DNA from 3 places in the Ensifer sp. ENS08 genome. Region 2 is predicted to be linked to each of the others. Evidence: riboswitches for the same ligand, from Rfam matches in the RefSeq annotation. Region 2 holds a riboswitch; each other region holds the start of a gene.

Region 1 (9,547 bases), on a different contig from region 2:
CCCGCCTGCGCCTTCGATCACCAGCGGTCGTTCCACCGCTTGCGGGGAAAGATGCTCCGGGTCGATGGTGACGCCGTCGATCCGTGCTGACAGGTGCGGCGATGCCGGTATTGCGAGCCTGTAGGCTTCGGGCAGGACGCGGTCACACGACAACCGGCCGAGCCGGGCGACGGTCTCGCTGTCGGTTTCTTCGTCGAGCCCTGACTGCACAGGCTTCCAGTAGCAACCGTCGAGCGCATCGGTAAGGGCTGCGGAAAAGATGGTCTTGCCGATGCCGGTATCGGTACCGGTGACCACGATACGGGTTTTCATGGCCGCTCCTTCGCGATCGCGATCTTCAACTGCTGCAGCATCTGCACGATTGCGGCCCGGTCGACGTTGAGGGTGATGGCGATCCGAAGACGCGCGGTGCCTTCCGGCACCGTCGGCGGGCGAATTGCCCTGACATCGTAACCCTCGGCGCGCATACGGGCGGCGATGCGGACCGCTCGGCCGTTATCACCGATCGGGATGGGCAGGATCTGCGAGCCGCTGCCTTCGATGCCGAGCACCTCGGCGAGCGCCCGGTTGGCGAAGGACCTGAGGCCGTCGAATGCGGCGCGGCGTTCCGGCTCGTCGACGAGGGCGGCGAGCGCTTCACGCACCGCGGCCGCGATGAGTGGCGAGGGCGCGGTCGAATAGATGAAATTGCGGGCGCGGTTGACGAGATAATCGCAAAGCACGGCGCTTGCTCCGACCAGTGCGCCGGAAACACCGAGCGCCTTGCCGCAAGTATGCAGCATGACGACGTTCTCCCGGTCCTCCAGCTCAGCGGCGAGACCGCGACCTTCCGGCCCGAAGACGCCGGTCGCGTGCGCCTCGTCGATGACGAGAAAGCCGTCATGCTGCGCGGCAAGCGCTAAGAGGTCGGCGAGCGGCGCCCGATCGCCATCCATCGAATAGAGGCTTTCGACGGCAATCCACGGGCGCCCTGTGCCGCCGGCGCGGCGCCATTGGCCGATGGCATCGGCAAAGGCGTCGATATCGTTGTGCGCTGCCGCAACCGCATCGGCCTTGCTCGCAGCGATGCCTTCATGGGCGCTCGCATGGATCAGGGCATCGTGGACGATGAGGTCGTCGCGCTGCGGCAGCGTCGAAAACAGGGCAGCATTGGCGGCGTAGCCGCTGCCGAAGAAGAGCATTCGTTCCGCGCCGAAGAAGGTGGCCGCTTCCGCCTCAAGCGTCTCGTGTTCTTCGTGATTGCCGCGCAACAGCCGTGAGCCGCCGGAGCCGACCGGCACGCCGCGCGCGATGGCACTCGTTATCGCCGCCTTCAGCCGCGTCGAAGCGGCGAGCGCCAGGTAGTCGTTCGAGGTGAAGTCGAGGCCGCCAGCGGGGGCAAGTGCGCGCCGGCGGCCCTTGCGATCAAGGCCCTCCAGCGTCTTCTCATAGCGCGCAAACAGACCCAGGGTCATTCGGCCGCATCCTGCCTTGCCGCCGGAGCCATCGGCTTCAACCCCAGGCGTCGGAAGAGCGCCGCATCATGGTCCTCGCCGGGATTGTCGGCGGTCAGCAGGGTTTCGCCGACAAAGATCGAATTGGCGCCGGCGAAGAAACCGAGCGCCTGCGTCTCGTCGCTCATGTCGGTCCGGCCGGCCGAAAGCCGGACATGCGATAGCGGCATCAGGATGCGGGCAAGCGCGATGGTGCGGACGAAATCGATCGGATCGACGGGCGCTGCATCGGCCAGCTTCGAGCCCGGGATCGGGATCAGCATGTTGATCGGCACGCTTTCGGGCGGCACCGGCAGATTGGCGAGCGTCACCAGCATGGAGATCCGGTCGTCGGCGGTTTCGCCCATGCCGAGAATGCCACCGGCGCAGACCTTGATGCCGGCATCGCGGACATTCGCGAGCGTCTCCAGCCGGTCGGCAAAGCTGCGGGTGGTGATGATCTCGCCGTAGAAGCGTTCGGAGGTATCGACATTGTGGTTGTAGTAGTCGAGCCCGGCCTCGGCGAGCCGTGCGGACTGGTCCGGCGTCAGCATCCCGAGCGTCATGCAGGTTTCCATGCCAAGCGCCCGCACACCGCCGATCATGGCGACGATCGCGTCCATGTCGCGGTCCTTCGGGCTGCGCCAGGCGGCCCCCATGCAATAGCGCGTCGCACCGCCGTCGCGCGCCTGTCGCGCCTCGGCAAGCACACGCTCGACCTCCATCAGCTTCGATGCCTTGAGCCCGGTCGGATAGTGGGCGGACTGGCTGCAATAGCCGCAATCCTCGGCGCAGCCTCCGGTCTTGATCGAGAGCAGCCTGCTCATCTGGATGGTGTTGGGATCGAACTGCGCACGATGGACCGTGTGTGCGCGGTAGAGCAAATCGTTGAACGGCAAATTATAGATTTTTTCAGCTTCCGCTTGGGTCCAGCGGGATTCGCCCGCGTCACCCGGTGTAAAATTAGCGCCAGTTGATAGGGTTCCGTCCAGCATTTCGGCTCGTCCTCCAGGTCATTGCAAACGCGAAATAGATAGAATCTGATATTATCTATAATTTTATCGACCAACAAAGTTCGCAAGCACCCAGATGGAGAGTTTCTGTTAGAACATACCCTTAAGGTTGTATTTTTGACCGTGAGTGAATCTGGAAACCGCCGAGACGGGGCAACAATCACCAATCAATCGGTCGCAGCTCCCATTTCCGAAATCGGGCGTACCGCACCCGAGAAACAAGGACGCGGCTCGGCTTCTCCGGTGTTTTTCGACCCGCTCCACCCGGTTGCCCTACCTCCTTTCATCACGCCGCCAACGCTTCCGCTTTCTCGTCGCAAAATTATAGATAATTTTTTCGGCAGATGAGATCGCATGGCACACGAATGCTGGCTCTTGACAAAAACCGTCCCGAACGGTCAGCTTGGAGCATTCACCAGGGGTGTCCCGCCAAGGGGCTGAGATTCTGCTATGCGGTTTGCGCGGCGCAGTGACCCGTTGAACCTGATCCAGTTCATACTGGCGTAGGGACGGTGCAGACATCGCTGCCGCAAACGTCGCCTTCACGCGACCATTCAACGGCAAGGCGTCCTTCCCCTTCCTTCGCTCGTGAACTGGGTCTCCACAATCGGAGCCTCGGCATGCACACCGCCAACACCATCCCGCTTCCCTCACGACGGCCCGCCCACGCCTCGCGGGAACACTGAGCCATGCGGATCCTCGTCAAAGGTGCCGGCGTCGCAGGGCTCTGTCTGGCGCATGAACTTAGCGCCCGCGGTGTCGCGGTGACGGTTGTCGAGCAAAAGCCAGGCTTTGCCGGCGCGGCCTCCTGGTTTGCCGGCGGCATGCTGGCACCCTGGTGCGAACGCGAAAGCGCCGAAGAGGTGGTGCTGACGAAGGGCATCGGCGCCATTGACTGGTGGGACGACGCCCTGCCAGGCGAGGTTTCCCGAAACGGCACGCTTGTCGTCGCCCCGCCACGGGATGCGGGCGAACTCAAGCGCTTTGCCTCACGCACCTCCGGCTTCGAATGGCTCGACGCCGCCGCGATCGAACGGCTGGAACCGGCGCTTGCCGGACGTTTCCGCGAGGCGCTGTTTTTTCCCGGTGAGGCGCATCTCGACCCGCGCCGGGCGCTGAGCCGGTTGCGGCAGAAGCTTGTCGATCACGGCGTCACCTTCCTCGATGAGACGAGCGACGATGGCCACCACGATCTCGTCGCCGACTGCGCCGGCGCGGCACGCATCGGCGAAAAGCCGGGCCTGCGGGGCGTGCGCGGTGAAATGCTCTACCTGCAGACAAGCGACGTGGAGCTGTCGCGGCCGGTCAGGCTCATTCATCCCCGCATCCCGCTCTACATCGTGCCGCGCGGCGGCGGCCTCTTCATGTGCGGGGCTACGATGATCGAGACGGATGACGGCGGACCGATCACCGCCCGCTCCCTCATGGAACTGCTGAACGCCGCCTATGCGCTGCATCCGGCCTTCGGCGAAGCGCGCCTCGTCGAAACCGGCGCCGGCGTCCGCCCCGCCTTCGCCAACAACCTGCCGCGCGCCCTGCGCACCGGGCAGACCATCACGATCAACGGACTTTACCGCCATGGCTTCCTGCTTTCGCCGGCCCTGGCGGCGGAAGCAGCCGACCTCGCGCTTGCGCAGGACCTGAAGGGAGATGCCGCATGAGACTGACCGTCAATGGCGAGGATCACGACCTCGCCGTCACCACCCTCACCGAGCTTCTGGCCGCCCTTGATTTCGAAGGCGACTGGCTCGCCACCGCCGTCAACGGCGAACTGGTGCACCGGGCCGACCGTTCGGGTCATGCGCTCAGCGACAGGGACCGGATCGAAATTCTCTCGCCGATGAAAGGAGGCTGAGACATGCTGACGCTTTATGGACAGGACCTGCGCTCACGGTTGTTGCTCGGCACCGCCCGCTACCCCTCCCCCGCCGTTCTGGAAGATGCGGTGCGATCGTCAGGCACTGGGGTCGTCACGGTCTCGCTCCGGCGCGAAACCGCCGGAGGCCGCCAGGGCGGCGCCTTCTTCGAACTGATCCGGGCGCTCGGCGTGCACGTGCTGCCGAACACCGCCGGCTGCCACTCGGTGTCAGAGGCGGTGTTGACGGCCAAGATGGCGCGCGAGGTCTTCGGCACCAACTGGCTGAAACTCGAAGTGATCGGCCACCACGATACGCTGCAGCCCGATGTCTTCGGGCTGGTCGAGGCGGCGCGCATCCTCTCGGCCGAAGGGTTCGAAGTCTTTCCCTACACCACGGATGATCTCGTGGTTGCCGAACGGCTCGTGGAAGCCGGCTGCAAGGTGCTGATGCCCTGGTGCGCGCCGATCGGCAGCGCCATGGGGCCGCAGAACATCCAGGCGCTCAGGGCAATGCGGGCCAGCTTTCCCGATGTGCCGCTGATCGTCGATGCCGGCATCGGCCGGCCCTCGCACGCAACGACGGTGATGGAGTTCGGCTTCGATGCCGTCCTGCTCAACACCGCCGTCGCCGGCGCCGCCAAGCCCGCGCTGATGGCCGCTGCGTTCGCGGGCGCGATCGATGCCGGCCGGCAGGCCTTCGAGGCGGGCATGCTCGAACCGCGCGATTTTGCCGTCCCTTCCACCCCCGTCATCGGAAAGGCGGTGTTTGCGTGAAACTTGACCCCTTCTATCTCATCGTCGACAGCACGGATTGGATCGAGCGGCTGGTGCCGCTCGGCGTCAAGCTGGTGCAGCTACGCGTCAAGGATCGTACGGAAGCGGAGATCCGCCGCGAGATCCGCGCGGCCAAGGCCGTTTGCGACGAGCAGGGCTGCCAGCTCATCGTCAACGACTACTGGCAACTGGCGATCGCGGAAGGCTGCGACTTCGTCCATCTCGGCCAGGAGGACCTGGCGGAGGCCGACCTTACTGCAATCCGCGCCGCCGGCCTGAAGCTCGGACTCAGCACCCATGACGAGACGGAACTGGAGACAGCACTTGCTGCCAAGCCCGACTATGTCGCGCTCGGACCGGTTTACCCGACCATTCTCAAGGCTATGAAGTGGGCGCCGCAGGGACTGCCGCGCCTTGCCGCCTGGCGGAACCGTGTCGGGTTGCTGCCGCTGGTCGCCATCGGCGGCCTCAACGTCGAGCGGATCGCCGGCGTCTTCGAGCACGGCGCCGACATCGCCGCCGTCGTTACCGACATCACCCGCAACGCCGACCCGGAAGGCCGGACGCGCGAATGGATCGCCAGAACCGCACCGTGGCGATAGGCACGTGCCGGACCGCGGGTAGCAGTTTCGCGGTCAGGCGATCTCCAGCTGCGAGAGCCAGGAGGCGTCCAGGCCACGCTTGCGACAATAGGTGGCGAGCCGCTGGCGGGTCGGCCCCGGCCGGTCGAGGCCGAGGTAACGGGAGGCGTTCTTCCAGAAGATGTTCTGCTGGTCCTCCTCGCTGACATTGGCCTCCTTCAGTTGCTGGGCGATCCGCGGGACGTAGGCGTTGTAGTCCTTCTCCAGCGCCATCATCGACCAGTCGGTGCCGAACATCAGATGGCGCGCATCGGGATCGTAGTCCCGCAGCCATTTGTCGAGCAGCGCGCGGATTTTTTCGTGCAGCCCGGGCGTGTTGTCGGTGACGAGCTCGCTCAGGTAGCTCAGGTCGGCAAACAGGTTCGGCCGGCGCCCGTGGCCGATCGTCTTGCCAATGATGTCCTCCCAGGTCGGCGGACCGGAGAATTTGTCCTGGGCGCAGGACACCATGACCCCCGTCGGTGCGCCTGGGCGAATGACTTCATCGAAAGCGCCGAAATGCGCCAGATTGATCCGCAAGTCATTGTAACGGTTGGTGTCGAGCAGCTTCTTCCAGTAGGCGGGGCTCGCCATATTGCCATAGCCGCAGCCGGCGCCGATGCTGTTTTCCGCATGCGCCATGATCGGCACGCTGTTGTCGCGGCACCAGTCGTAGAGCCGCTTCAGCGCCGCATCGATCTTCGGATCCGCATTGCCCCATGCCTTGAAGCCCATCGGCGGGTAGATCTTCACGCCGATGAAGCCCTTTTCCATGATCGCGTAGCGGACGTTTTCCAGCGACGAGCCACGCTTCTGCGCCTCCCGGTGCGGATCGAAGCCGACGAAGCTGTGCATGTGGATGCCGTGCCGCTTGATCACCAGCTGCTGGATCTCGTCCATCACGTCGATCTGGTCGTGCTGCGGCGATGCCCTGCCGCCGATCGACTTCTCGAAATCGAGGATGCTCGGCGTGATCATGGAAAACCGGCATTTCGACGCGAAGATCCGGGCATAGGTTTCCGCCAGGTTTTCGCGGTAGTCCTGCATGAGGCGCACGAAGGAAAGGTAGTTGCCGATCTGGTCGTGGGCCTTGGCGGCCGACGCCAGGGCATCGACATCCGTCTCCTCCACGCTGCCGGAGCGCCGCTGCAAGCCCTGGGGCAGGCCGGGGGTGCCGCCGATCTGTTCCAGCAGGCCTTGATAATCCGGCGTTTCGGCGCCGCTTCGTGCGGTCAACGATGCGCGCTGCTCGCCGGCTAGCGCGACCAGTTGCTTGACGGCGATGCGCAACTGCTCGTCCTTCTGCCGCTCGAACTCGGCGTCGGAGGGGCGCGGCACCCGCTTCTTGAGAATAGCGTCCTCAGCCTTGGCCTTGGGCGCGACGTCGCCAAGGGCCGTCACGAGGAAGACCACCAGGGCGTTTTCCAGACGCTTCGACTGCAGCGGATCGGCGGAGAGTTTTGCTTCCGGCAGTTTCTCCCGCAACGCCACATAGCGCACCAGCCCTTCCACGGGCACATCGGCCGCGTTGAAGAAATGGCAGTGAACGTCGACGATCGGGTAGGGAAGCTCGCAGGCCGCGGCCGGTGGCCAGTCGTGTCGACACCCGGAAAGCACATTCGCCATCACGCCTGCCGAGAACAGCCGCAAGACATTGCGGCGTGTCACGGCGGCGACCGGATCAGCCCAGTCGTCCCCCATCGTCCCCTCCTGTTGCGAGACCCCCTCGAACAATCGGGCAAACATTACTCCGTTCTCAAGCGGCGTGGAACAGATATTTACTTGCCGTTACTGGAAACCGGCAGCTAAAAACGGATCTCTTTCGTTTCGGAAGCCCCGGGGTTTACTCTAAGATCCTGAATGAAATTCGCGTGGCTGGCGGCGCGGGCAACTATGCATTCCAATACTATCTGTCGGAACTCTGAGAGACTGGTCCTCCGCCACAGACCGGCGGCAAACGGTCGGCTGGATGCAACTCACAATCGAGCTCAGGCGATCGCGAGTGCCGAAAGCCAGTCCGTGCCCAGTTCGTATTCTTTGCAATAGGCGGTGATCCGGTCGCGCGTGGGGCCCGGACGGTCCAGACCGAGGAAGCGGGAAGCGTTACGCCAGAGAATATTCTGCCGGTGGTCATCGCTGACACCGACCTGGGCGAGCCCGTCGACCATCCGCGGCACGTAGTTGTTGTAGTTCCTCTCTCGCGACATCATCGACCAGTCGGTGCCGAACATCAGGTGACGGGCGTCGGGATCATAGGCGCGAAGCCACGCGTTCAGCCGCTTCCTGATATCATAGTGCAAGCCAGTACTTGTGGTACTGACCAGTTCGCTCAGGTAACTCAGATCCGCATAGAGATTTAGCCGACGATCATCATGAATCGTCTCTCCGATGATCTGTTCCCAGCTTGGTGGTCCAGAGAACTTGTCTTGTATGCAGTTGACCAGCACGCCTGTATCTTCACCCTGGCGCCGGTTCTCGTCAAAACCGCCAAAATGCGCCAGATTCATCCTCAGATTTTTGTAGCGGTCAAACTTGAGTAGCTTTCGCCAATGTTGCGGGCTTGCGAGGTTGCCGTTGCCACACCGCGCGCCAAGGCTGTTTTCCGCGTGTGCCATGATCGGTACGTCGTTTTCACAGCACCACTTGTAGAGCCTCTTCAGAGCCGCATCGATCCCCGACCTGGTATTGCCAATCGCCATGAACCCCATCGGCGGGTAGAGTTTGACCCCGATGAACCCCTTGCACATGATTGCATCCTTGACATTCTTCAGAGAGGAGCCGGGGTCACACGCCTCCCGAAGCGGATCGAAGCTGACGAAGCTGTGCATGTGGACGCCATGTTCCTTGGCCACGACCTGCTGCATCTCATGCATGACGTTGATCTGGTCGCGTTGCGGCGAAGCCTTTCCCGGGATCCATTTGTCGAAATCCAGAATGCTCGGGGTGATCAGCGACAGCGCGCTGCATTGGGATCTGTAAATCCGCAGATAACTTTCCGCGAGATCTTTCCGGTAGTCCTGCATTAACTGCACGAACCTGACATAGACGCCGATAATGTCGTGGTTCTTGGCGGCTTCGACGATCGCATCGATATCCTCGCCGCTCGCGCCGCCCAAACCCTTTTGAAAGTTGCGTGGCAGGTTGGCGTGGTCCGCAAGCTCGCTCAAAAGGAGTTCGAAATCAGACCGATCAGCAGTGCTAGGTTGCAAGAATTCGCTTGCCGAACGTTCCCCGTTGGCAAGTTCAATGAGGACCTCCATAGCCTTGTACAACTGCTCGTCCCGGCGCCGCGCGAGTTCAGCCTCTGAGAAACGGCGCGCACGCTTGCGAAGAACAGCGAGCTCGTCCTTCGCTTCCGGCGCGACATCCGCGAGCGCAACCACGAGGACGACGGCCAAGCCCCTTATCAGCTTCGATGTTTTCTTGTCCGGCGCGCCTTCCCGTAGCGCCAAATAGCGCACTACGCCCGCAACTGGCACGTCGGCAGCGTTGAAGAAGTGGCAATGAACGTCGATAATGGGATAGGGCAACTCACACTTTCCAGGCGGCGGCCAGTCGTGTCGACACCCGGAAAGCACATTCGCCATCACGCCTGCCGAGAACAGCCGCAAGACATTGCGGCGCGTCACGGCGGCGACCGGACCAGCCCAGTCGTCCCCCATCATCCCCTCCTGTTGCGAGACCCCCTCGAACAATCGGGCAAACATTACTCCGTTCGCAAGCGGCGTGGAATAGATATCTACTTGCCCGTTACTGGCACCTGCAGGTCAACACGGGCGGCCTTTAAGTGGGAAAGGAGGCATGTTACTC
Region 2 (9,547 bases):
TCCACCTCCACCAGGATCGTCAGCGCCTGATTGACGCTGACCGGATCGATCAGCGCGACATTGGCGCGGATGACGCCGGTTTCTTCCATGCGCTTGATCCGCCGCTGGACGGCGGGCGCCGACAGATTGACCGCCTCGCCGATCTGGCGCTGCGGCGTCGTATTGTCCTTCTGCAGGATGGCGAGAATCGCAAGATCGAAGCGATCCAGTTCGACCTGTGGCTTTTTCGACGGTGCCATCCAGTGCCTTTCGGTTCCTGCTCTCCGGGCCCTGAAGGTGGAACCCCACGCCACGGCACCCCATCAATTTTTACAAACTTGCATTCTCGACGGCCATTTAGAGCGCATTTCTCGGCAACGATGAAATAGATTTTCGTGGTCTACGGAGATTGCACCATGTTTCTCGCCAATTCCCATGCCGATTTCGGCCACTCGCTACTGCCCGCGGATGCCGACATGCTGTCGCTTGCCGCCGCCGCCCGTGTCGAGCAGCAGCTTGCGCGCCGCCCCGACCATCGGCCGACGCCGCTTCATGCCTTGCCCGCATTGGCGGACGAACTCGGTATTGCGGGCGTCTTCGTCAAGGACGAAGGCCATCGCCTGGGTCTCGGCAGTTTCAAGGCGCTTGGCGGTTCCTATGCGGTGATCCGGCTGGTGGTCGAGGAGGCGGAACGGCGTCTCGGTCGCAGCATCGATCTCGACGATCTCGACCGGCCAGAGGTTCGGGCAATTGCCGCCGCCCAGACCTTCGGCTGCGCCACCGATGGCAATCACGGCCGCTCGGTTGCCATGGGCGCCCGGCTTGTCGGCGCGAAAGCGGTGATCTTCGTGCACGGAGGCGTCAGCGAAACGCGCATCGAGGCGATCGCGGCCTATGGCGCGGAGATCGTCCGCGTTGCCGGGACCTACGACGATTCCGTCCGGGAGGCCGCGCGGGTCTGTGACGAAAATGGCTGGACCGTCGTCTCGGACACCACCTGGCCGGGCTACGAATACATTCCCGGCCTGGTGATGCAGGGCTACACGGCGCTGCTGAGCGAGGCGCTGCGGCAGATGGAAGAGCCTCCGACGCATGTGTTCGTGCAGGCGGGCGTTGGCGGCATTGCGGCGGCGACCGCGGGGCATCTGGCGCTACGTTATGGCGCGGAGCGTCCACGTTTCGTCGTCGTCGATCCGGCGCGCGCCGCCTGCCTCTACGAAAGCGCCAGAGCCGGACATCCGGTCAAGGTGGCGCATGGCGAGCCGACGATCATGGCGATGCTCGAATGCTACGAGCCGTCGCTTGTCGCCTGGCGTATCCTGTCCCGCGTCGCCGATGCCTTCATGACCGTCGACGAGGAGGATGCCGTTTCGGTGATGAACCGGCTTGCGCGGCCGACAGGCTCTGACCCGGCGATCGTGTCCGGCGAAAGCGGCGGCGTCGGCCTGGCCGGGCTGCTTTCGGTTGCCCGCGATCCAGCGCTGCGGGAAACGCTCGGACTGACCGCGCAGTCGCGCGTCTTCGTCATCAATACCGAGGGTGCGACGGACCCAGAGCGTTATGCTGCCTTGGTCGGCCTGTCGCCCGAGACCGTCGCCAACACATCGAACGAAAGAGGATGACCATGGCGGGAATGGATTTTGACCGGCTTGTGAAGGACATGACCGCCTGGCGCCGCGACCTGCACGCGCACCCGGAATTCGGTTTCGAGGAACAACGCACCTCATCCTTCGTTGCGGCAAAGCTCAGGGAATTCGGGCTCGACGAGGTGGTGGAAGGTGTCGGTGGTACCGGCGTCGTCGGTCGGCTGAAACGCGGCAGCGGCAACCGCGCCATAGCGCTTCGGGCCGACATGGATGCGCTGCGGATACCGGAACAGGGAGAGCTTCCCTATCGCTCGACGAAGCCCGGCACCATGCATGCCTGCGGCCATGACGGTCACACGGCCATGCTGCTTGGCGCCGCCAAGATGCTCGCCGAAGACGGCGGCTTCGATGGTACCGCATGCTTTATCTTCCAGCCGGCCGAGGAGTGGGGCAAGGGCGCGCTGGCGATGCTCGACGACGGACTGATGGAACGTTTTCCCTTCGACGAAATCTACGGCCTGCACAACATGCCGGGGCTGCCGGTCGGCCGTTTCGAAACCCGCGTCGGCGCCATCATGTCGGCGGAGGACAATTTCGAGATCGTGCTCAAAGGCGTCGGCGGGCACGCGGCGCGGCCGCACTGGGGCAACGAGACGCTGGTCGCCGCCTGCGCCACCGTCGTCAATCTGCAGACGATCGTGTCGCGCCGCCTCTCGCCGACGGATATCGGTGTCGTTTCGGTCACCGAGCTTTTGACCGACGGCACGCGCAACGCGCTGCCCGGTCTCGCCCGCATCCTCGGCGATGCCCGCAGCTTCCGCCCGGAGGTCAGCGCCAAGATCGAAGCGGAGATGCGGGTGATCGCCAAGGGTACGGCGGATGCCTATGGCTGCGAGGTCGAGGTCAACTACACGCGCGAGTTCGTGCCACTGATCAATGACCCGGCCTTGACCGGCCACGCCTTTGCCGCAGCAGAAACGGTGTTCGGGACCGGGAATGTCGCAACGGCCGCCGAGCCGATGACCGGCTCGGAGGATTTCGCACGCTTCCTTGAGCACGTTCCGGGCTGCTTCGTCTTCATCGGCAATGGCGAGACATCGGCGCCGCTGCACAATCCGCGTTACGACTTCAACGACGACGCCCTGATCTTCGGCGCGCGTTATCACGCCGAGATTATCCGGCAGAGACTGGCGTTGGCTGATAGCCGGCCATGAACCAAAATCCGCATGAAAGCAGGAATAACATGTCATTTCCTTCCATCGACGCCGCGCGCCTCTTCGGGCGCATCCGCGAGCTTGGCGAAATCGGTCGCGATGCAGAAGGGCGACTGACCCGGCTGGCCGGCTCCGACAACGACAAGGCCGGCCGCAACCGCCTCGTCGCCTGGATCGAGGCGGCGGGCCTCGATGTGGCCGTGGATCAGATTGGTAACATCTTCGGCATCTGGCGCAGCGAGGAAAACAGCGGCGAAGCGCCGATCATGCTCGGCTCGCACATCGATACGGTCATCAATGCCGGCATCTATGACGGATGTTACGGCGTACTCGCCGCGCTCGAAGTAATCGAGACGCTGAAGGACCGTGGCGTGACGCCGGCCCGACCGATCGTCGTTGCCGCCTTTACCAATGAGGAGGGCGTGCGTTTTGCGCCCGACATGCTCGGCTCGCTCGTCTATGCCGGCGGCCTGCCGCTGGACGCAGCGCTCGCGACCATCGGCACGGATGGCTCGTCGCTGGGCGAGGAACTCGAGCGGATTGGCTATGCCGGCAACATCGAGCCGGGGTTCCTCAAGCCCCACGCCTATGTCGAGCTCCATATCGAGCAGGGGCCGGTGCTGCAGCGCGAGGGCTTTTCGATCGGTGCCGTCGAGAACCTGCAGGGCATTTCCTGGCAGCGCGTGACGATCGATGGCGTCGCCAACCATGCCGGCACCACGCCGATGGCAATGCGTTCCGACGCCGGTCTCGCGGCCGCGCGTGTCGGCCTCTTCCTGCGCGAGCATATTGCCCGGTCGAACGCGCCGAGTGTCGCGACCATTGGCACCATGCGTTTCGAGCCCGACGCGATCAACGTCATCCCATCGCGTGCCGCCTTCACCGTCGATCTGCGCGATCCGGACGAGGATCGGCTGCAGGCGCTCGAAGCGGCGCTTGCGGACTTTCTGGTGCGCATCGGCGCGGAAGAGGGGGTAACGATCTCGGTCGAGCGGCTGGCACGCTTCCAGCCCGTCGCCTTCGATCAGGGCATCGTCGCAGCGGTCGAGGCTTCGGCGAAGGCGCGAGGCCTCAAGAGCCGGCGCATGACTTCGGGCGCCGGTCATGACGCCCAGATGATCGCCCGCATCGCGCCGACGGCGATGATCTTCGTTCCGAGCCGCGACGGCATCAGCCATAATCCGCGCGAACACACGGAGCCGGATGATCTGGTCGCCGGCGCCAACGTGCTGCTCGATGTGGTCGAGCGGATGGTGAGTGGTCGCTAGAGGGCTATAGGGCTATAGGGACGTTGCGCGTTCGTTGATCGAACGGGATCGATAGCGCGCCTCCCGCTGCTCCGTCATGCCAGGGCTTGGCCCAAGCATCCAGGCGCAGACGCTTCTATGTCTGCGATAAACAGCACACGGCATCCTTCGGCGCGACGAAGCAGACATCTCTTCAGGGCTCTGTTCTGGTGTGACCCGCGCTTTTGCGGGATCCCGCATCGCTCTTCTGCCGGGTGGAAGACTCTGGCCCGCTCCCCTCGGGAGGCTCTTCCGGTGTCCGGCGAAAAAGATTGAGGAAACTGCTGCCGCCGTACCATACGCTGCCGGTTGGTCCGTAATCCCGCCCGTCGCGCGAAGAGGATGAGTGGCGCTCGCTGTCTCCGCCGCTCAGGCCGCTTCCGTCGATGACGCCGCCTCCACCGCCAGCCCCGGTCCCGCCGGGCTCGCCGCCCACGCCGCTACCATCGCCGGAGCCCCAATCGCCGCCACCCTCTGTGCCGTTGCTTCCGCCGCTCCCGACGTTTTCGCTACCTTGGTCGCTGCCGCCCGCGGCACCTTCACCATTCGTGCCGCCGGCATCGGCGTCGTCCGCATGGGCAGCGGAAATCCAGGAAAGGCCCCCGGCAAAGCCCCGGTCACCGTTGAGGCGCGGCAGATCTCCGCCGAATGCTGCAAGGGCTCCTATGGACAAGGCCGTCAGTCTCAACAGGCATGTCCTCAAGTCATTCTCCTTGTGCAAACGGCGTTCTTGCGTCGTCCTGCAGGACTTTTGCGCGGGTACAGTTCGGCTGCCCGCTGCGAATGAATTTCGCCGACAGCGACTTTTGCGTGCGCCTTGCATATCGTTCAATCGATGTGGGGACAAGCAATTGGGGGGACGGGCGACACGGAGCGCAAGGTGCGGGCCTCTGGCGGCGGCCACGACATACAGATGATCGCCCTCATCGCTGAGGCGTCGCGAGAGGGACAGAGGACGTTGCATGTTTGTTGATTGAACGGGGTCGTTGGCGCGCCTCCCACCCTCCGTCATGCTCGGCTCAAGCCCAAGCATGACGGAGGAGGAGAGCCTTGGCGATCGCCGCTTCCGCTTCCGAGGCGGGAGGCGGAGCCCTGAGTGAACTGAAGGGGCCGTGACTGGCCCCTTCAACGAGTCTCTGTCGTCTACTCGGCCGCGCCAGCCGCCCCTTCCACCGGCATATAGAGGTCGCCGCCCTCGCGGTATTTCGCGGCCATTGCCTCCAGGCCTTCCTTCTGCGCTTCTGCGCGGATGTCGTGCGAGATCCGCATCGAGCAGAATTTCGGGCCGCACATGGAGCAGAAATGCGCGACCTTGTGCGCTTCCTTCGGCAGTGTCTCGTCGTGGAAGTTACGGGCCGTCTCCGGGTCGAGTGAGAGGTTGAACTGGTCCTCCCAGCGGAATTCGAAGCGCGCGCGCGATAGCGCGTCGTCGCGCACCTGGGCGGCCGGATGGCCCTTGGCGAGATCGGCGGCATGGGCGGCGATCTTGTAGGTGATGACGCCGACCTTGACGTCGTTGCGATCGGGAAGACCGAGATGCTCCTTCGGCGTGACGTAGCAGAGCATGGCGGTGCCGAACCAGCCGATCATCGCCGCGCCGATGCCCGACGTGATGTGGTCGTAGCCGGGCGCAATGTCCGTCGTCAGCGGTCCGAGTGTGTAGAACGGCGCCTCGCCGCAGACGGCGAGTTGCTTGTCCATGTTCTCCTTGATCTTGTGCATCGGCACGTGGCCGGGGCCTTCGATCATCACCTGACAATCCTTGGCCCAGGCGATCTTGGTGAGCTCGCCGAGCGTTTCGAGTTCGGCGAATTGTGCCGCGTCGTTGGCATCGGCGATCGAGCCGGGGCGCAGGCCGTCGCCGAGCGAGAAGGAGACGTCATAGGCGCGGCAGATGTCGCAGATTTCCTCGAAATGCTCGTAAAGGAAGCTCTCGCGATGGTGATGCAGACACCACTTGGCCATGATCGAGCCGCCGCGCGAAACGATGCCGGTGACGCGATCGACGGTGAGCGGGATGTAGTGCAGCCGGACGCCGGCATGGATGGTGAAATAGTCGACGCCCTGTTCAGCCTGCTCGATCAGCGTGTCGCGATAGACTTCCCAGGTGAGGTCCTCGGCAATGCCGTTGACCTTTTCCAGCGCCTGGTAAAGCGGCACGGTGCCGATCGGAACCGGTGAGTTGCGGATGATCCATTCGCGGATGTTGTGGATGTTGCGGCCGGTCGAAAGGTCCATGACGGTGTCGGCGCCCCAGCGCGTCGCCCAGACCATCTTTTCGACCTCTTCCGCCATCGACGAGGTGACGGCGGAGTTGCCGATATTGGCGTTGATCTTCACCAGAAAGTTCCGGCCGATGATCATCGGCTCGGATTCCGGGTGGTTGATGTTGGCAGGCAGGATCGCCCGGCCGCTGGCGATTTCCTGGCGCACGAATTCGGGTGTCACGTGATCGGGGATGTGGGCGCCGAAGCTTTCGCCGTCCCGGACCTTCGCACGCGCCGCGTCGCGGCCGAGATTTTCGCGGATCGCCACGAACTCCATTTCCGGCGTGATGATGCCGGCGCGGGCATAGGCAAGCTGGGTCACCGCGCGGCCGCCCGTGGCCTTCAGCGGCGCATGCTGGAACGGGAAGGTCGGTGTCAGCCTGTCGCCGCTCACAAAGCCGTTGTCCTCGGGGCGGACCACGCGTCCCTCATAGGTTTCGACATCGCCGCGGTCGACGATCCAGTTGCGGCGCAGCCGCGGCAGGCCGTCCTCGATGCGGATCTCGGCGTCGTCGGCGGTGTAGGCGCCGGAGGAATCATAGACCGTAACCGGTTGCTCGCCCGACGTCGGGTGGAGCGCAATCTCGCGCATCGGCACGCGGATATCCGGATGAAGCACGCCCGGCTTGTGGATCTTGCGGGAGGCGGGAAGCGGTCCTTGCGTGACCGTGAGGGCTGCGGGTTTGGTGGCAATATTCATGACAAGGCTCCAAGTTTGCAATTGGAGACCCAGTTCTGATGCCGGAAGGATGAAAGACGCTCCGCCAGATGCTGGACGCACGGAATCCTGGCTTCGATATCTGCACCGTCCCTACGCCAGTATGAACTGGATCAGGTTCAACGGGTCACTGCGCCACAGCCGGCAATCCGGCCATCCAGCAGAATCTCAGCCCCTTGCGGGACCCCCCTGGTGAATGCCTAGATCATAGCCATCGATCGGCCCGGGTCGTCAAGCGTGAATTCGCCTGCCGACAAAGATGCACCTATTGCATGTGTTTGCGGATTCGGATTTGACGCTAGCGGCCGGCCTTTTCCGGTGCGGCCCGCTCGGCGTAATCGGCACGGTTGATGCCGTGGCGCTGGAGCTTATCGTAGAAGGTCTTGCGCGGAATGCCGAGCGCCTCGATCGTCGCCTTGACGTCGCCGCGCTGAGCCCGCAACACCTCTTTCAGGATCTCCGCCTCGTAGCGTTCGAGCCGTTCCGGGAGCGCAAATCCAGACTGTTCGGCGGGCGCAATCGGCTGTCCCAGCGGACCTTCGACACCAAGCGCCACGCGTTCTGCAAAGTGCGAGAGCTCGCGCACATTGCCCGGCCAGGCATGCGTCATCAGATGTCTCTGCACGGCCGATGTGACCACAGGCGCGTCGCGCTTGAAGCGCTCGGCCGCCCGGGTCAGGAAGTGCGAGAAGAGCAGCGGGATATCGTCTCGGCGTTCGCGCAGCGGCGGGATCGACAGCGTTACGACATTCAATCTAAAGTAGAGGTCTTCCCGGAAATCGCCGCGCTGCGCCGGGTCGCCAAGATCGATTTTGGCAGCCGCGATGACGCGGATATCGACCGGACGAACCTGGTTGGTGCCAAGCGGCGTGATTTCGCGCGCTTCCAGAACGCGCAGCATCTTCACCTGAGTCGCCGGTGGCATCGCCTCGATCTCGTCGAGGAACAGCGTGCCGCCGCTCGCATGCTCGATCCGGCCGATGCGCTTCTTCAAGGCGCCGGTGAAGGCGCCCTGTTCGTGGCCGAAGAGTTCGCTTTCGATCACCGTTTCGGGCAGCGCCCCGCAATTCAGCGCCACGAAGTTGCCGTTGCGGCGTCGGCTCCAATTGTGGAGCAGCGTCGCCACCACCTCCTTGCCGCTGCCCGTCTCGCCGGCGACGAGCACGTCGACATCGGTATCGGCAATGTGCCGGATCGTCTGGCGCAAACGTTCCATGACCGGCGTCTGGCCGATCAGCGGCAGGTTGTCGCCGGCCGTCTCGGCGGCCCGTTTCAGCGCGCGGTTTTCCATCACGAGCCGGCGTTTTTCCAGCGCGCGATGCACGCTCTGCACCAGCCGGTCGGCGGCAAAGGGTTTGGGGATGAAGTCGTAGACGCCATCCTGCAGCGCCTGCACTGCCATCGGGATATCGCCATGGCCGGTCACCAGGATCACCGGCAGATCCGCGTCGAAAGCTTCGATGCGGCGGAAGAAGGCGAGGCCGTCGATGCCCGGCATGCGGATATCGCTGACGACGACGCCGTCGAAATTCGCATCCAGCGTCTTCAACGCTTCGGCAGCGCTGGCAAAAGGGGTAACGGCGAGGCCGGCGAGTTCCAGCGTCTGCGTCATCGCCTTTCGCAGATGGTTGTCGTCGTCGACGAGATAGACGGTCGGCTGCATCGCTCAGGCCCTCTTCAGGCGAACCGTGAAGACGGTGCCCCTGTCGCTGGTTTCGACGGTGATATCGCCGCCATAGTCGGCGACGATCTCCTTGGAGATGGCAAGGCCGAGGCCGAGCCCTTCATCCTTCGAGGTGTTGAACGGCGTGAACAGATCCTCGTGGATGTGCAGGGGAATGCCTGGGCCGTTATCGGCAACGACGAGCAAAACCGTCCCGGAGGGACCGTCCTCGCAGCGCACGCGGATCTCGGCGCCGCTGCGCGTGCCGAGCGCTTCCAGGGCATTTTGCAAAAGGTTGATCAGCACCTGCTCGAGCCGGATGCGGCTGCCGAGGACGCTGAGGCCATTTTCCGGCAGGTCGATGACGATCGCATCCATGCGGCCGGCAAAGCGGCTGCGCAGCAACATCATCGCCCCCTCGATCACGTCGCGCATGGGCGTCGGCTCGGCGACGAAGCGGCCCTTGCGAGCGAAGCTTCTGAGTTCGTCGGTGATGGTGCCGACCCGATCGGTCAGTTCGGCGATGCTGACAAGGTTCTCGACCGCGGTCTGCTGCTGGCCGCGTTCGAGGAAGGTGCGGGCGTTGTCGGCATAGGCGCGGATGGTCGCGACCGGCTGGTTGATCTCGTGGGCGACGCCGGCCGCCACCTGGCCAAGGATCGCCAGCCGGTTCGCCTGAACCAGTTCCTGCTGCACCGCCTGCAGCTTCTCGCCAGTACGCCGGTGGTCGGCGATCTCCGTTTCGAGATGATCGCGGGCAAGGCTGAGGTCATGTGTGCGCTCCGCCACGCGGGTCTCCAGCTCGTCGCGCGCGGCGCGATCGCGCGCAGACAC
Region 3 (9,547 bases), on a different contig from region 2:
CCGTCGACGCCAACCTGCTGCACTCCTCCTCCGAGGGCAAGGTTCTCGAAGACCCGGCACTGGAAGCCCCTGAGTACGTGCACATGCGCACGATCTCGCCGGAAGCCGCTCCCGACCAGGCCACCGTCATCAAGATCGGCTTCGAGCGCGGTGACGCCGTCTCGATCAACGGCGTACGCCTGTCGCCGGCAACCCTGCTTGCCAAGCTCAACGAGTACGGCCGCGACAACGGCATCGGCCGTCTCGACCTCGTCGAGAACCGCTTCGTCGGCATGAAGTCGCGCGGCGTCTACGAGACCCCCGGCGGCACCATCCTGCTCTCCGCGCACCGCGCAATCGAGAGCATCACGCTCGACCGCGGCGCCGCCCACCTCAAGGACGAGCTGATGCCGCGCTACGCCGAGCTGATCTATTACGGCTTCTGGTTCTCACCGGAGCGCGAGATGCTGCAGGCCGCAATCGACAAGAGCCAAGAGCATGTCGAAGGCGAAGTGACGTTGAAGCTCTACAAGGGCAACGTCATGGTCATCGGCCGCGAGAGCGACAAGTCGCTCTACTCCGACAAGCTCGTCACCTTCGAGGACGACCAGGGCGCCTACGACCAGAAGGACGCCGCCGGCTTCATCAAGCTCAACGCGCTGCGCCTGCGCACGCTGGCCGCGCGCAACCGCTAAGACGACGCGTTTTGAAAAAAGAAGCCTCCGCGACCCGTTCGCGGAGGCTTTTTCGTATGCAGGGCGAAGCGGTATCGATGCCGATGTCGCACCAGATTTCTACTCCGCCGCTTCCGAAAGCGGATCCTTGACCGGCACGGCGAGCGGCTGCGAGCGAACGTTGCGGCGATACCAGACATAGCTCAGGATGCAGACGAGGCCGAAGCATGGAATGATCGTGCCGAGCGCCCGCACCGGAGCGCCGACCGCAGCGGCGATCGCGCCACCAAGCAGCCCCGAGCCCATCTGTACGAAACCCATCACTGCCGACGCCGTGCCAGCGATGTCCGGAAACGGCGCCATCGCCGCCGTCATCATATAGGGCATGACGAAGGCGATGCCGAAGGCATAAATCCCGATCGGCAGCATGACCGAGAGGAAGCTCGGCGGCAGCACGTGCATGGTGTAGGCAAGCGCGAGGCTGGCCGCACCGATGAAGACGAGGCCGGCCGGCACCAGCGCCTGCGGCGTGAAACGCCGCATCAGCAGCCGCACCACCACGGTTCCCGAAAAGAAAAGGCCCGACTGCATCAGCATGCCGACGCCGAACTCGGTCGGTGTCAGCCCCACCGCATTGATCAGTACGAAGGGCAGCATGGTCGCCCAGGCATAAAGTGCGCCGACCGCTCCGCCGATCACAAGTGTCGAGGAAACGAAGCGGCTGTCGCTCACCAACCGCCGATAGGCCGCAAGGATGGGCTTCAGGTGGCCCTTGGCCGGATCCGGGGTCGCGGTCTCGGCCATGAAAAACTGCACGGTGAGACAGGCCATGGCGGCAAAGCCGACCATCAGGAAGAAGATCGACTGCCACCCGAAGAGACCGAGCGCCAGGCCGCCAAGCGTCGGGGACACGGCGGGTCCGAGGGCCAGCATCATGCCGATCATGTTCATGATGCGTGCGGCCTCAGTCCCGGTGAACTGGTCGCGCACGATCGCACGCGCCACGGTCATCCCGACGGAGGCGCCGATGCCCTGCACCAGGCGGCCGGCCAAAAGCACCGCGACGGAAGGCGCAAAGGCCGCCATCAGGCTGCCGACGAGGTAGATCGCCATGAAGATCAGCGTCGCGCGGCGGCGACCGATGACATCGGAGAGCGTGCCGGACACCAACTGGGCAAAGGCGAAGCCGGCGAAATAGAGCGACAGCGTCATCTTGATCGCCGCTTCGCTGGAGGAGAAGGCGCGCACCAGTTCAGGCATCGCCGGCGTATACAGCGCCATGGAAACGGGGCCGAGCGCCACCAGGAAGGCACCGATGATGCTTGTGCGCCGCTCGCTCATGCGACGCGTCATGGCGCGGCTCCGACCCGGACTTCGGCCTTCTCCGCTGTCTCCTTACCGGCAAGGCACGGATCGAGCTGACGCAAATTGTCACGCAGGATGCGCAGGTTGGAACAGAGAAGCGCGCGCGCTTCCGAGTCCAGCCCTTCCGTATAGGCATCCATCATTTCGCGAAGACCGGTCATCAGCTCGTTGAACAACGGACCGGCCTTTTCGGTGATGACGACATTCTTGGCGCGGCGATCCGCCGGATCGGGAACGCGGGCGACGAGCCCGTTCGCCTCCAGCCTGTCGAGATAGGCCGACAGCGTCATCGGCTCAATGCCCATGCGTGTGGCGATTTCGGCCTGTTTGATGCCCTCGGTGAGCGCCACCTGGATCAGCGTGCGCGCCTCGCCAGGCGTGATGCCCAGATCCATGGCATTGACCTTGCGGTCGAAGGCCCCGCGCAAGAGGCGCGAGACATCGGTCAGAAGCATTCCAATGGTTTCGGATTCTAGCTTGAAGGGCATCATGATCGTTCACAGGTGATATAATAAGTTTTACTTATCATACCCTGTGAAAACGTTCAACGCGGAAGGCCATCTTTCCCTTGCCAGTTTAACGGTAAAACTTGCAAGGATTCAACGTATTACCTTCGCAATCCCGCGCGGGACCGTCGTTGTTGTGTCTCAGCCCTCAAGCTCCTCGCGCAGCATTTCGAGCTCCAGCCATTCCTCTTCCATGCGAGCGAGGTCGGCACGCAGCTTTTCCAGCTCCTGCGCCAGCTTCGCAAAAGCATTTGGATCTTTTGTGAAAAGATTGGGGTCCGCCATCTTTTCTTCGCGCTTGGCAGCCTCGGCTTCCGCCTTGGCAATCTCTTTCGGCAGGTTTTCGAGCGCGAATTTCTGCTTGTAGGAAAGCTTACCCTTGGCAGCCTTCGGCGCTTCGGCGACAGGGGGCGCCGCCTCGGCCTTGGCCTTTTCCGCCTTCTCGGCCTTGCGCTTCTCCTCGATCGCGCCCTTGCGCTGCGCCATCATGTCGGAATAGCCGCCGGCATACTCGATCCAGCGTCCATCCGGCGCCTCCGGATTGGCCGGCGCAATCGTCGAGGTGACGGTGCGGTCGAGGAAGTCGCGATCGTGGCTGACGAGGATCACCGTTCCGGCAAAACCGGCGACGATCTCCTGCAGGAGGTCGAGCGTCTCGATGTCGAGGTCGTTGGTCGGCTCGTCGAGGATCAGAAGGTTGGTTGCGCGCGCGAGGATGCGCGCCAGCATCAGCCTTGCGCGCTCGCCGCCCGAAAGCTCGCGGATCGGGGTGCGCGCCTGCTCCGGCTGGAACAGGAAGTCCTTCATGTAGCCGGTGACGTGGCGCTGCTCGCCATTGACCAGCAGGTTGTCGCCGCGCCCGTCGGTCAGGTAGTGCGCCAGCGTTTCGTCGAGATTGAGGTCTTCGCGCTTCTGGTCAAGCGTCGCGATTTCCAGATTGGTGCCGAGCTTGACCGTGCCCGTATCCGGCTCGATCTGCCCGGTCAGGATCTTCAGGAGTGTCGTCTTGCCGGCGCCGTTCGGGCCGACCAGACCGATGCGGTCGCCGCGGTGCACGCGGATCGAGAACGGCGCGACGATGGTGCGCTCGCCATAGGCCTTGGTGACCTTCTCCGCCTCGATCACCAGCTTGCCCGATTCCTTGGCGTCGGCGGCCGTCGCCTGTACCGTTCCCTGCGGCCCCTTGTGGCCGCGATAGGTCGCCCGCATGGTCTGCAGCTCACCGAGGCGGCGCATGTTGCGCTTGCGCCGTGCGGTCACGCCGTAGCGCAGCCAATGTTCCTCGCGCTCGATCGCCTTGCCGAGCTTGTGCTGCTCCAGCTCCTCGGCCTCCAGCACCTCGTCGCGCCAGGCCTCGAAATGGGCAAAGCCGCGGTCGAGCCGCCGCGACTGGCCACGGTCGAGCCAGACGGTCGCGGTCGAGACCTTCTCCAGGAAGCGCCGGTCGTGCGAGATCAGAACGAGCGCCGAACGGCTGCGGATCAGTTCGTCTTCCAGCCATTCGATCGTCGGCAGGTCGAGATGGTTGGTCGGCTCGTCGAGCAGCAGGATATCCGGCTCCGGCGCCATGACGCGGGCAAGCGCCGCGCGACGCGCCTCGCCGCCCGAAAGGCGCTTCGGGTCTTCCTCGCCGGTCAACCCCAGGTGCTGCAGCAGATAGGCGACGCGATAGGGATCGTCACTCGGGCCGAGTCCTGCCTCGGCATAGGCCTGCACGGTGTCGTAGCCGTCGAAATCCGGCGCCTGGTGCAGATAGCGGATGGTCGCGGAGGGATGGCGGAAGATTTCGCCCGACTGCGCCTCGGCCAGACCCGCGGCAATCTTCATTAGCGTCGACTTGCCCGAGCCGTTGCGGCCGACCAGACAGATGCGGTCACCCGGTTCGACTTGAAAATTGGCGCCGGCTAGCAGCGGCGCGCCGCCGAAGGTGAGGAAGATGTCGTCGAGTTTCAGAATGGGAGGCGCCAAGGCTCAGGCTCCGGAAAGATCATAGGGGCGGGCGAGCACAATGGCGCGACCGCTCTGGAGAGTGAAGCGAAGGGGACCCTCCGCAACGTTGGAAACGGTTCGGGACGAGCCGAACGGCAAGGTGAAATCGTCGAGCGGATAGCGCGCATTGACGATCGAAAGACCGGTAAGCTCGGTCAACCCGAGCACCGAGAAGAGGCAGCCCTTGGGTAGGTCGAGGTCGAGCGAGCCGGCCAGCAGCGGATAGGCCTCTTCCTCGCCCGAGGTCATCAACACGGAAAGGCCACGCTCGGCAAGGGCGACGGCATGCAGCAGGTGCATGAAGGCGTGATCGCTGCGGGTACCGCCGAGGGCGCCGGCGAAAATCAGGCGATCGGCTCCACGCGACAACGCCGCCTCGACCGCGATCTCCCCGTCCGTCGCGGCCTTCGCCGCCGGATAGGGCTCGCGCGGGACGGAGGCGTAGTCCGCAAGGAGGGCTTCCTCGGTCGAGTCGAAATCACCGACCCAGACATCCGGCACGATGCCGAGCAATCGGGCATGGCGCATGCCGCCGTCAGCCGCAATGAAGCGACTTGCGGCCAGCTGGTGAGCCAGCCGGTCGGTCAGCGAAAGGGCGCCGCCAAGCAGAATGGTGAAGGTCGATCGAGCCATGGCAAAGCCCATAGCGCAAAGGACCGCCGAAGGAAAACGAAGAAAACCGTCGACCGAGCGGTTCTCGATATTTTGGTCAGACCGTCAATGCCCCTCGGGCACCGGATCGGGGAAAAGCATGCCGGCATAAATGCCGGGAGTCGAATCCGGAATTTCGACGGCGCCGGCCACCCGCTCGTAGAACTTCGCCGGCCCGACGCCGCCGATAATCGCGTAGCCATAGCCGGCCTCGCGCATCGCCGTGAGGCTTGCAAGCAGCAGCGCCTCTCCGATCCCCTGTCCGCGCATGCTTTCGTCGACACCGGTCGGACCGAAGAAGCCGAGTGCCGTTACGTCGTGGCAGGAAAAGCCGACGATCTTTTCGTCATGGACCGCGACGTGCATGCGCGTCGGGGTGGAGGAAAAGGCGGCTTCCGCCTCGCCCGCCCATCCGGCACCGAAAGTCTTTTCAATCCAGGAAACGACCAGGCGGCGCTCCGGCGCCATGGCGCGGCGAATGCTGATGCCAAGGCCAAGCTTCGACTGAGGTTCAGCCGGCAGGGCATAAAGTCGAACAAGCATATCGGGCATGACATTTCCTCCTCGCTGCCGTTGTGTAGCGCAGTTGGCGGCATACGCAAACACGAGCCATTGTGCTGGCCAGGCGTCCCCTTGCTTCGCCGTAAACATCGCTTGCCATGGGACCGAGGCAGCGGTAAATCTCTTGCCGCTCTAACGGGGTGCCTCCCGACCGCATTGCGGCCGGAGGCTGAGAGGCGTCAAAACGCCAACCCGCGGAACCTGATCCGGCTCATACCGGCGGAGGGATTAGACGCGATCGGATCGATACGCCCTTTTCCCATGCAACAACGAACTTTGGGAGAGAGGTCCTCGCCATGTGCAATTCATCGCAACTTAAATTCTTTAGCCGGCTAGCCCTTGCGACGGCCGCAAGCCTTGTTTTCTCCGGCGCCGCGACCGCCGCCGACAAGACGCTGACGGTGTACACCTATGAGAGCTTCATCACCGAATGGGGCCCGGGCGCCAAGGTCGCAGAAGCCTTCGAGAAGACCTGCGAATGCAAGGTCAACTATGTCGGCGTGGCCGACGGCGTCGAGTTGCTCACCCGCCTGAAGCTCGAAGGCGAGGCCTCCAAGGCCGACATCGTGCTTGGTCTCGACACCAACCTCGTTGCGGAAGCCAAGGCAACGGGCTTCTTCGCGCCGCACGGCGTCGAGGCAACCGGCGTCACCGTTCCCGGCAACTTCTCCGACGACACGTTCCTGCCCTATGACTACGGCCACTTCGCCGTCGTCTACGACACCGAAACGCTGAAGACGCCGCCGAAGAGCCTAAAGGAGCTGGTAGAAGGCGATCCGTCGCAGAAGATCGTCATCGAGGATCCGCGAACGTCGACGCCGGGCCTCGGCCTCCTGCTCTGGGTCAAGGCCGTCTATGGCGATGAGGCGGGTGCCGCCTGGACGAAGCTGAAGGACCGCGTTCTGACCGTCACCCCCGGCTGGTCGGAAGCCTATGGCCTCTTCACCAAGGGCGAGGCGCCGATGGTGCTGTCCTACACCACGTCGCCGGCCTACCACATGGTCGCGGAAAACACCGAGCGCTACCAGGCCGCTGCCTTCTCCGAAGGGCACTACATCCAGATCGAAGTCGCCGGCATGACCAAGAACGCCAAGGAGCCGGAACTGGCAAAGCAGTTCCTCGCCTTCATGACCGGTCCGGACTTCCAGTCGATCATCCCGACGACGAACTGGATGATGCCGGTCGCAGCCACCAAGGAGCCGCTGCCGGACGCCTTCAACAAGCTGGTCAAGCCGGAAAACACCTTCCTCCTGCCCTCGGAGGAAGTCGCCAAGAACCGCAAGGCCTGGATCGACGAATGGCTTGCCGCCATGAGCAAGAACTGAGGCCGGATTGTTCGCACTGCGCGAAAATCGCATGACAGTGGTCGCCGGGGCAGCCTGCCTCGGCGTCTTCGTACTTTTCGTCGGTCTTGCGATCGTCGCCTTGCTGAGCCAGACGGGCGGCGCGAGCGACGATGCGCTGTTCGACGCCTACATCTGGCGCGTCACCCGCTTCACGCTGCTGCAGGCGACCCTCTCGACGTTGCTGTCGGTGCTCTTTGCCATCCCCGTCGCCCGGGCGCTGGCGCGACGGCCGCAGTTCCCCGGCCGCATCTGGCTGCTGCGCTTGATGGCGCTGCCACTCGGACTGCCGGTTCTGGTTGGCGCACTCGGGCTGATCGAGATCTGGGGGCGGCAGGGTTTCCTCAATTCCGGCCTGCGCTGGCTCGGCCTCGCGCAGCCCGTCAGCATTTACGGCCTCTTCGGTATCCTGCTCGCCCACGTCTTCTTCAACATGCCGCTTGCGGCGCGCCTGTTCCTGGCCGGGCTCGAGCGCATCCCCGCCGAATACTGGCGCAGCGCCGCCAATCTCGGCATGCCGTCACCGGCACTCTTTCGCTTCATCGAATGGCCCGTCCTGCGCGGCCTCCTACCGGGTGCCGCCGGCCTCGTCTTCATGCTCTGCGCCACCAGCTTCACCCTCGTGCTGACGCTCGGTGGCGGGCCTGCGGCCAGCACAATCGAAGTGGCGATCTACCAGGCGCTGCGTTTCGATTTCGATCCGCCGCGCGCGATCGCGCTGTCAGCCCTGCAGATCGCCATGACCGGCCTGCTGCTGCTCCTGCTTCGTCATCTGGCGACCGAGCCGGAAGAGGGCATGACCGGTGGCCGCACTGTGCGCCGTTTCGATGGCGCGTCAAGGATCGCACGCCTGAGTGATGGCACCTGGATCACGCTTGCCTTTCTGTTTCTCGGCGCGCCGCTGGTCGCGGTTCTCATCTCCGGACTCGAAGCCGATCTGCTGAAGCTCGCCCGCGATCCGGCGGTGCACCGGGCGCTGCGGACGAGTGCGGCAATCGCGCTCGCCTCGGCACTCGCCTCCGTCACCATGGCAGCCGTGATGATCCGGGCGGCGGCAACCGCCACCGCGCCGCGTCACGCGACGTCGCTCTCCCGCGGCTTTGCCGGTGCCATCGGTGCCAGCACCTCGCTGATCCTCTTGGTGCCGCCGGTGGTGCTCGGCGCCGGATGGTTTCTGCTTTTGCGTCCCTTCGGTGACGTCGCGCGCTTTGCACCTGCCATCGTCGTTGCGATCAACGCGCTGATGGCGCTGCCCTTCATCCACCGCATCCTCGCGCCGGCAATGGCGACCCATGCGGCACGGTCCGAACGGCTGACGGCAAGCCTTGGCATTCGTGGTTTTGATCGTCTGCGATGGATCGACTTTCCGGCGCTGCGCAAGCCGCTATTGATGGCCCTTTCCTTCGCCATGGCGCTGTCGCTCGGCGACCTCGGCGCCGTCGCTCTCTTCGGCAGCCAAGACATGGTGACGCTGCCGTGGCTGCTCTATAGCCGTATGGGCAGCTACCGCACCGCCGACGCCGCCGGTCTCGCCCTTTTCCTCGGGCTTCTCTGCCTGATATTCACCATCCTCGGCACGGCCAATGACAGCCGGCCGGAAGGACGCAAAGCATGATCGATCCCGTTCCCGCGATAGAGTTGCGCGATGTCGAGGTCCGCTTCGAAACGGCCAAGCTCACCTTCGATTGCACCATCGCCAAGGGGGGCATCGTCGCTGTCGCCGGTGCCTCGGGCTCCGGCAAATCGACGCTGCTCCACCTCATTGCCGGGTTCGAGGATCCCGATCGCGGCGAGGTGCGCATTCTCGGCGAGAACGTTGCCGATCGGGCGCCGTCGGAACGGCCGGTCTCGATGATCTTCCAGGACAACAACCTCTTCGCCCATCTCGACGTCGCGACCAACATCGGCCTCGGCATCGACCCGGCGCTTCGGCTGAGCGCAACCGACCGCGAGAAGATTGAAGACGCGCTCCGCCGCGTCGGGCTCGAAGGCTTCGGGAAAAGGCTGCCGCCGACGCTTTCAGGCGGCGAGCGCCAGCGCGTCGCCCTCGCCCGCGCGCTTGTGCGAAAGCGCCCCCTGCTGCTGCTCGACGAGCCCTTCGCAGCGCTTGATCCCGGCATGCGCGCCGGCATGCGCACGCTCCTGCGGGAACTGCACGAGGAGGAAGGCAACACGATCCTGGTGATCACACACCATCCCGAAGACGTGAAGGCCCTGGCCGACGGCGTGCTTTTTCTCGACCAGGGGCGTATCATCGCAAACGACACCCTCGACCGCTTCCTGGCGCGGCGGGACAATGCGGCGATCGACCGCTTTCTCGGCAATACTTGAAGGATGGATCGGATTCTCCACGCCCTTGGCCGATTGCCACAATTTGACCGCGGCGGGACAATGCGGCGATCGACCGCTTTCTCGGCAATACTTGAAGGACGGATCGGATTCTCCACGCCCTTGGCCGATTGCCACAATTTGACCGCGG

The links. Region 2 has a riboswitch for thiamine pyrophosphate ahead of thiC (phosphomethylpyrimidine synthase ThiC). Riboswitches for the same ligand answer to the same signal wherever they lie in the genome.
Region 1: it holds a riboswitch for thiamine pyrophosphate, as region 2 does, so the genes downstream of both, thiO (glycine oxidase ThiO) here and thiC (phosphomethylpyrimidine synthase ThiC) in region 2, are expected to answer to the same signal.
Region 3: it holds a riboswitch for thiamine pyrophosphate, as region 2 does, so the genes downstream of both, thiB (thiamine ABC transporter substrate binding subunit) here and thiC (phosphomethylpyrimidine synthase ThiC) in region 2, are expected to answer to the same signal.

What each region holds. Positions count from the first base shown of each region.
Region 1 covers NZ_JACVBF010000008.1:17,343-26,889, forward strand. The annotation lists gene bioD (dethiobiotin synthase) at 1-312, opposite strand, end outside; gene IB272_RS18600 (8-amino-7-oxononanoate synthase) at 309-1,454, opposite strand; gene bioB (biotin synthase BioB) at 1,451-2,467, opposite strand; TPP riboswitch at 2,893-3,013, shown strand; gene thiO (glycine oxidase ThiO) at 3,175-4,146, shown strand; gene thiS (sulfur carrier protein ThiS) at 4,143-4,340, shown strand; gene IB272_RS18620 (thiazole synthase) at 4,344-5,117, shown strand; gene IB272_RS18625 (thiamine phosphate synthase) at 5,114-5,719, shown strand; gene IB272_RS18630 (amidohydrolase family protein) at 5,753-7,438, opposite strand; gene IB272_RS18635 (amidohydrolase family protein) at 7,726-9,399, opposite strand.
Region 2 covers NZ_JACVBF010000011.1:113,629-123,175, forward strand. The annotation lists gene IB272_RS22135 (Lrp/AsnC family transcriptional regulator) at 1-239, opposite strand, end outside; gene IB272_RS22140 (diaminopropionate ammonia-lyase) at 396-1,601, shown strand; gene IB272_RS22145 (M20 aminoacylase family protein) at 1,604-2,779, shown strand; gene IB272_RS22150 (Zn-dependent hydrolase) at 2,809-4,047, shown strand; gene IB272_RS35400 (hypothetical protein) at 4,220-4,753, opposite strand; gene thiC (phosphomethylpyrimidine synthase ThiC) at 5,209-7,032, opposite strand; TPP riboswitch at 7,123-7,251, opposite strand; gene IB272_RS22165 (sigma-54 dependent transcriptional regulator) at 7,349-8,713, opposite strand; gene IB272_RS22170 (ATP-binding protein) at 8,717-9,547, opposite strand, start outside.
Region 3 covers NZ_JACVBF010000004.1:234,754-244,300, forward strand. The annotation lists gene IB272_RS13185 (argininosuccinate synthase) at 1-674, shown strand, start outside; gene IB272_RS13190 (multidrug effflux MFS transporter) at 774-2,006, opposite strand; gene IB272_RS13195 (MarR family transcriptional regulator) at 2,003-2,506, opposite strand; gene IB272_RS13200 (ABC-F family ATP-binding cassette domain-containing protein) at 2,666-4,492, opposite strand; gene IB272_RS13205 (thiamine diphosphokinase) at 4,496-5,146, opposite strand; gene IB272_RS13210 (GNAT family N-acetyltransferase) at 5,231-5,716, opposite strand; TPP riboswitch at 5,852-5,970, shown strand; gene thiB (thiamine ABC transporter substrate binding subunit) at 6,022-7,050, shown strand; gene thiP (thiamine/thiamine pyrophosphate ABC transporter permease ThiP) at 7,058-8,683, shown strand; gene thiQ (thiamine ABC transporter ATP-binding protein) at 8,680-9,399, shown strand.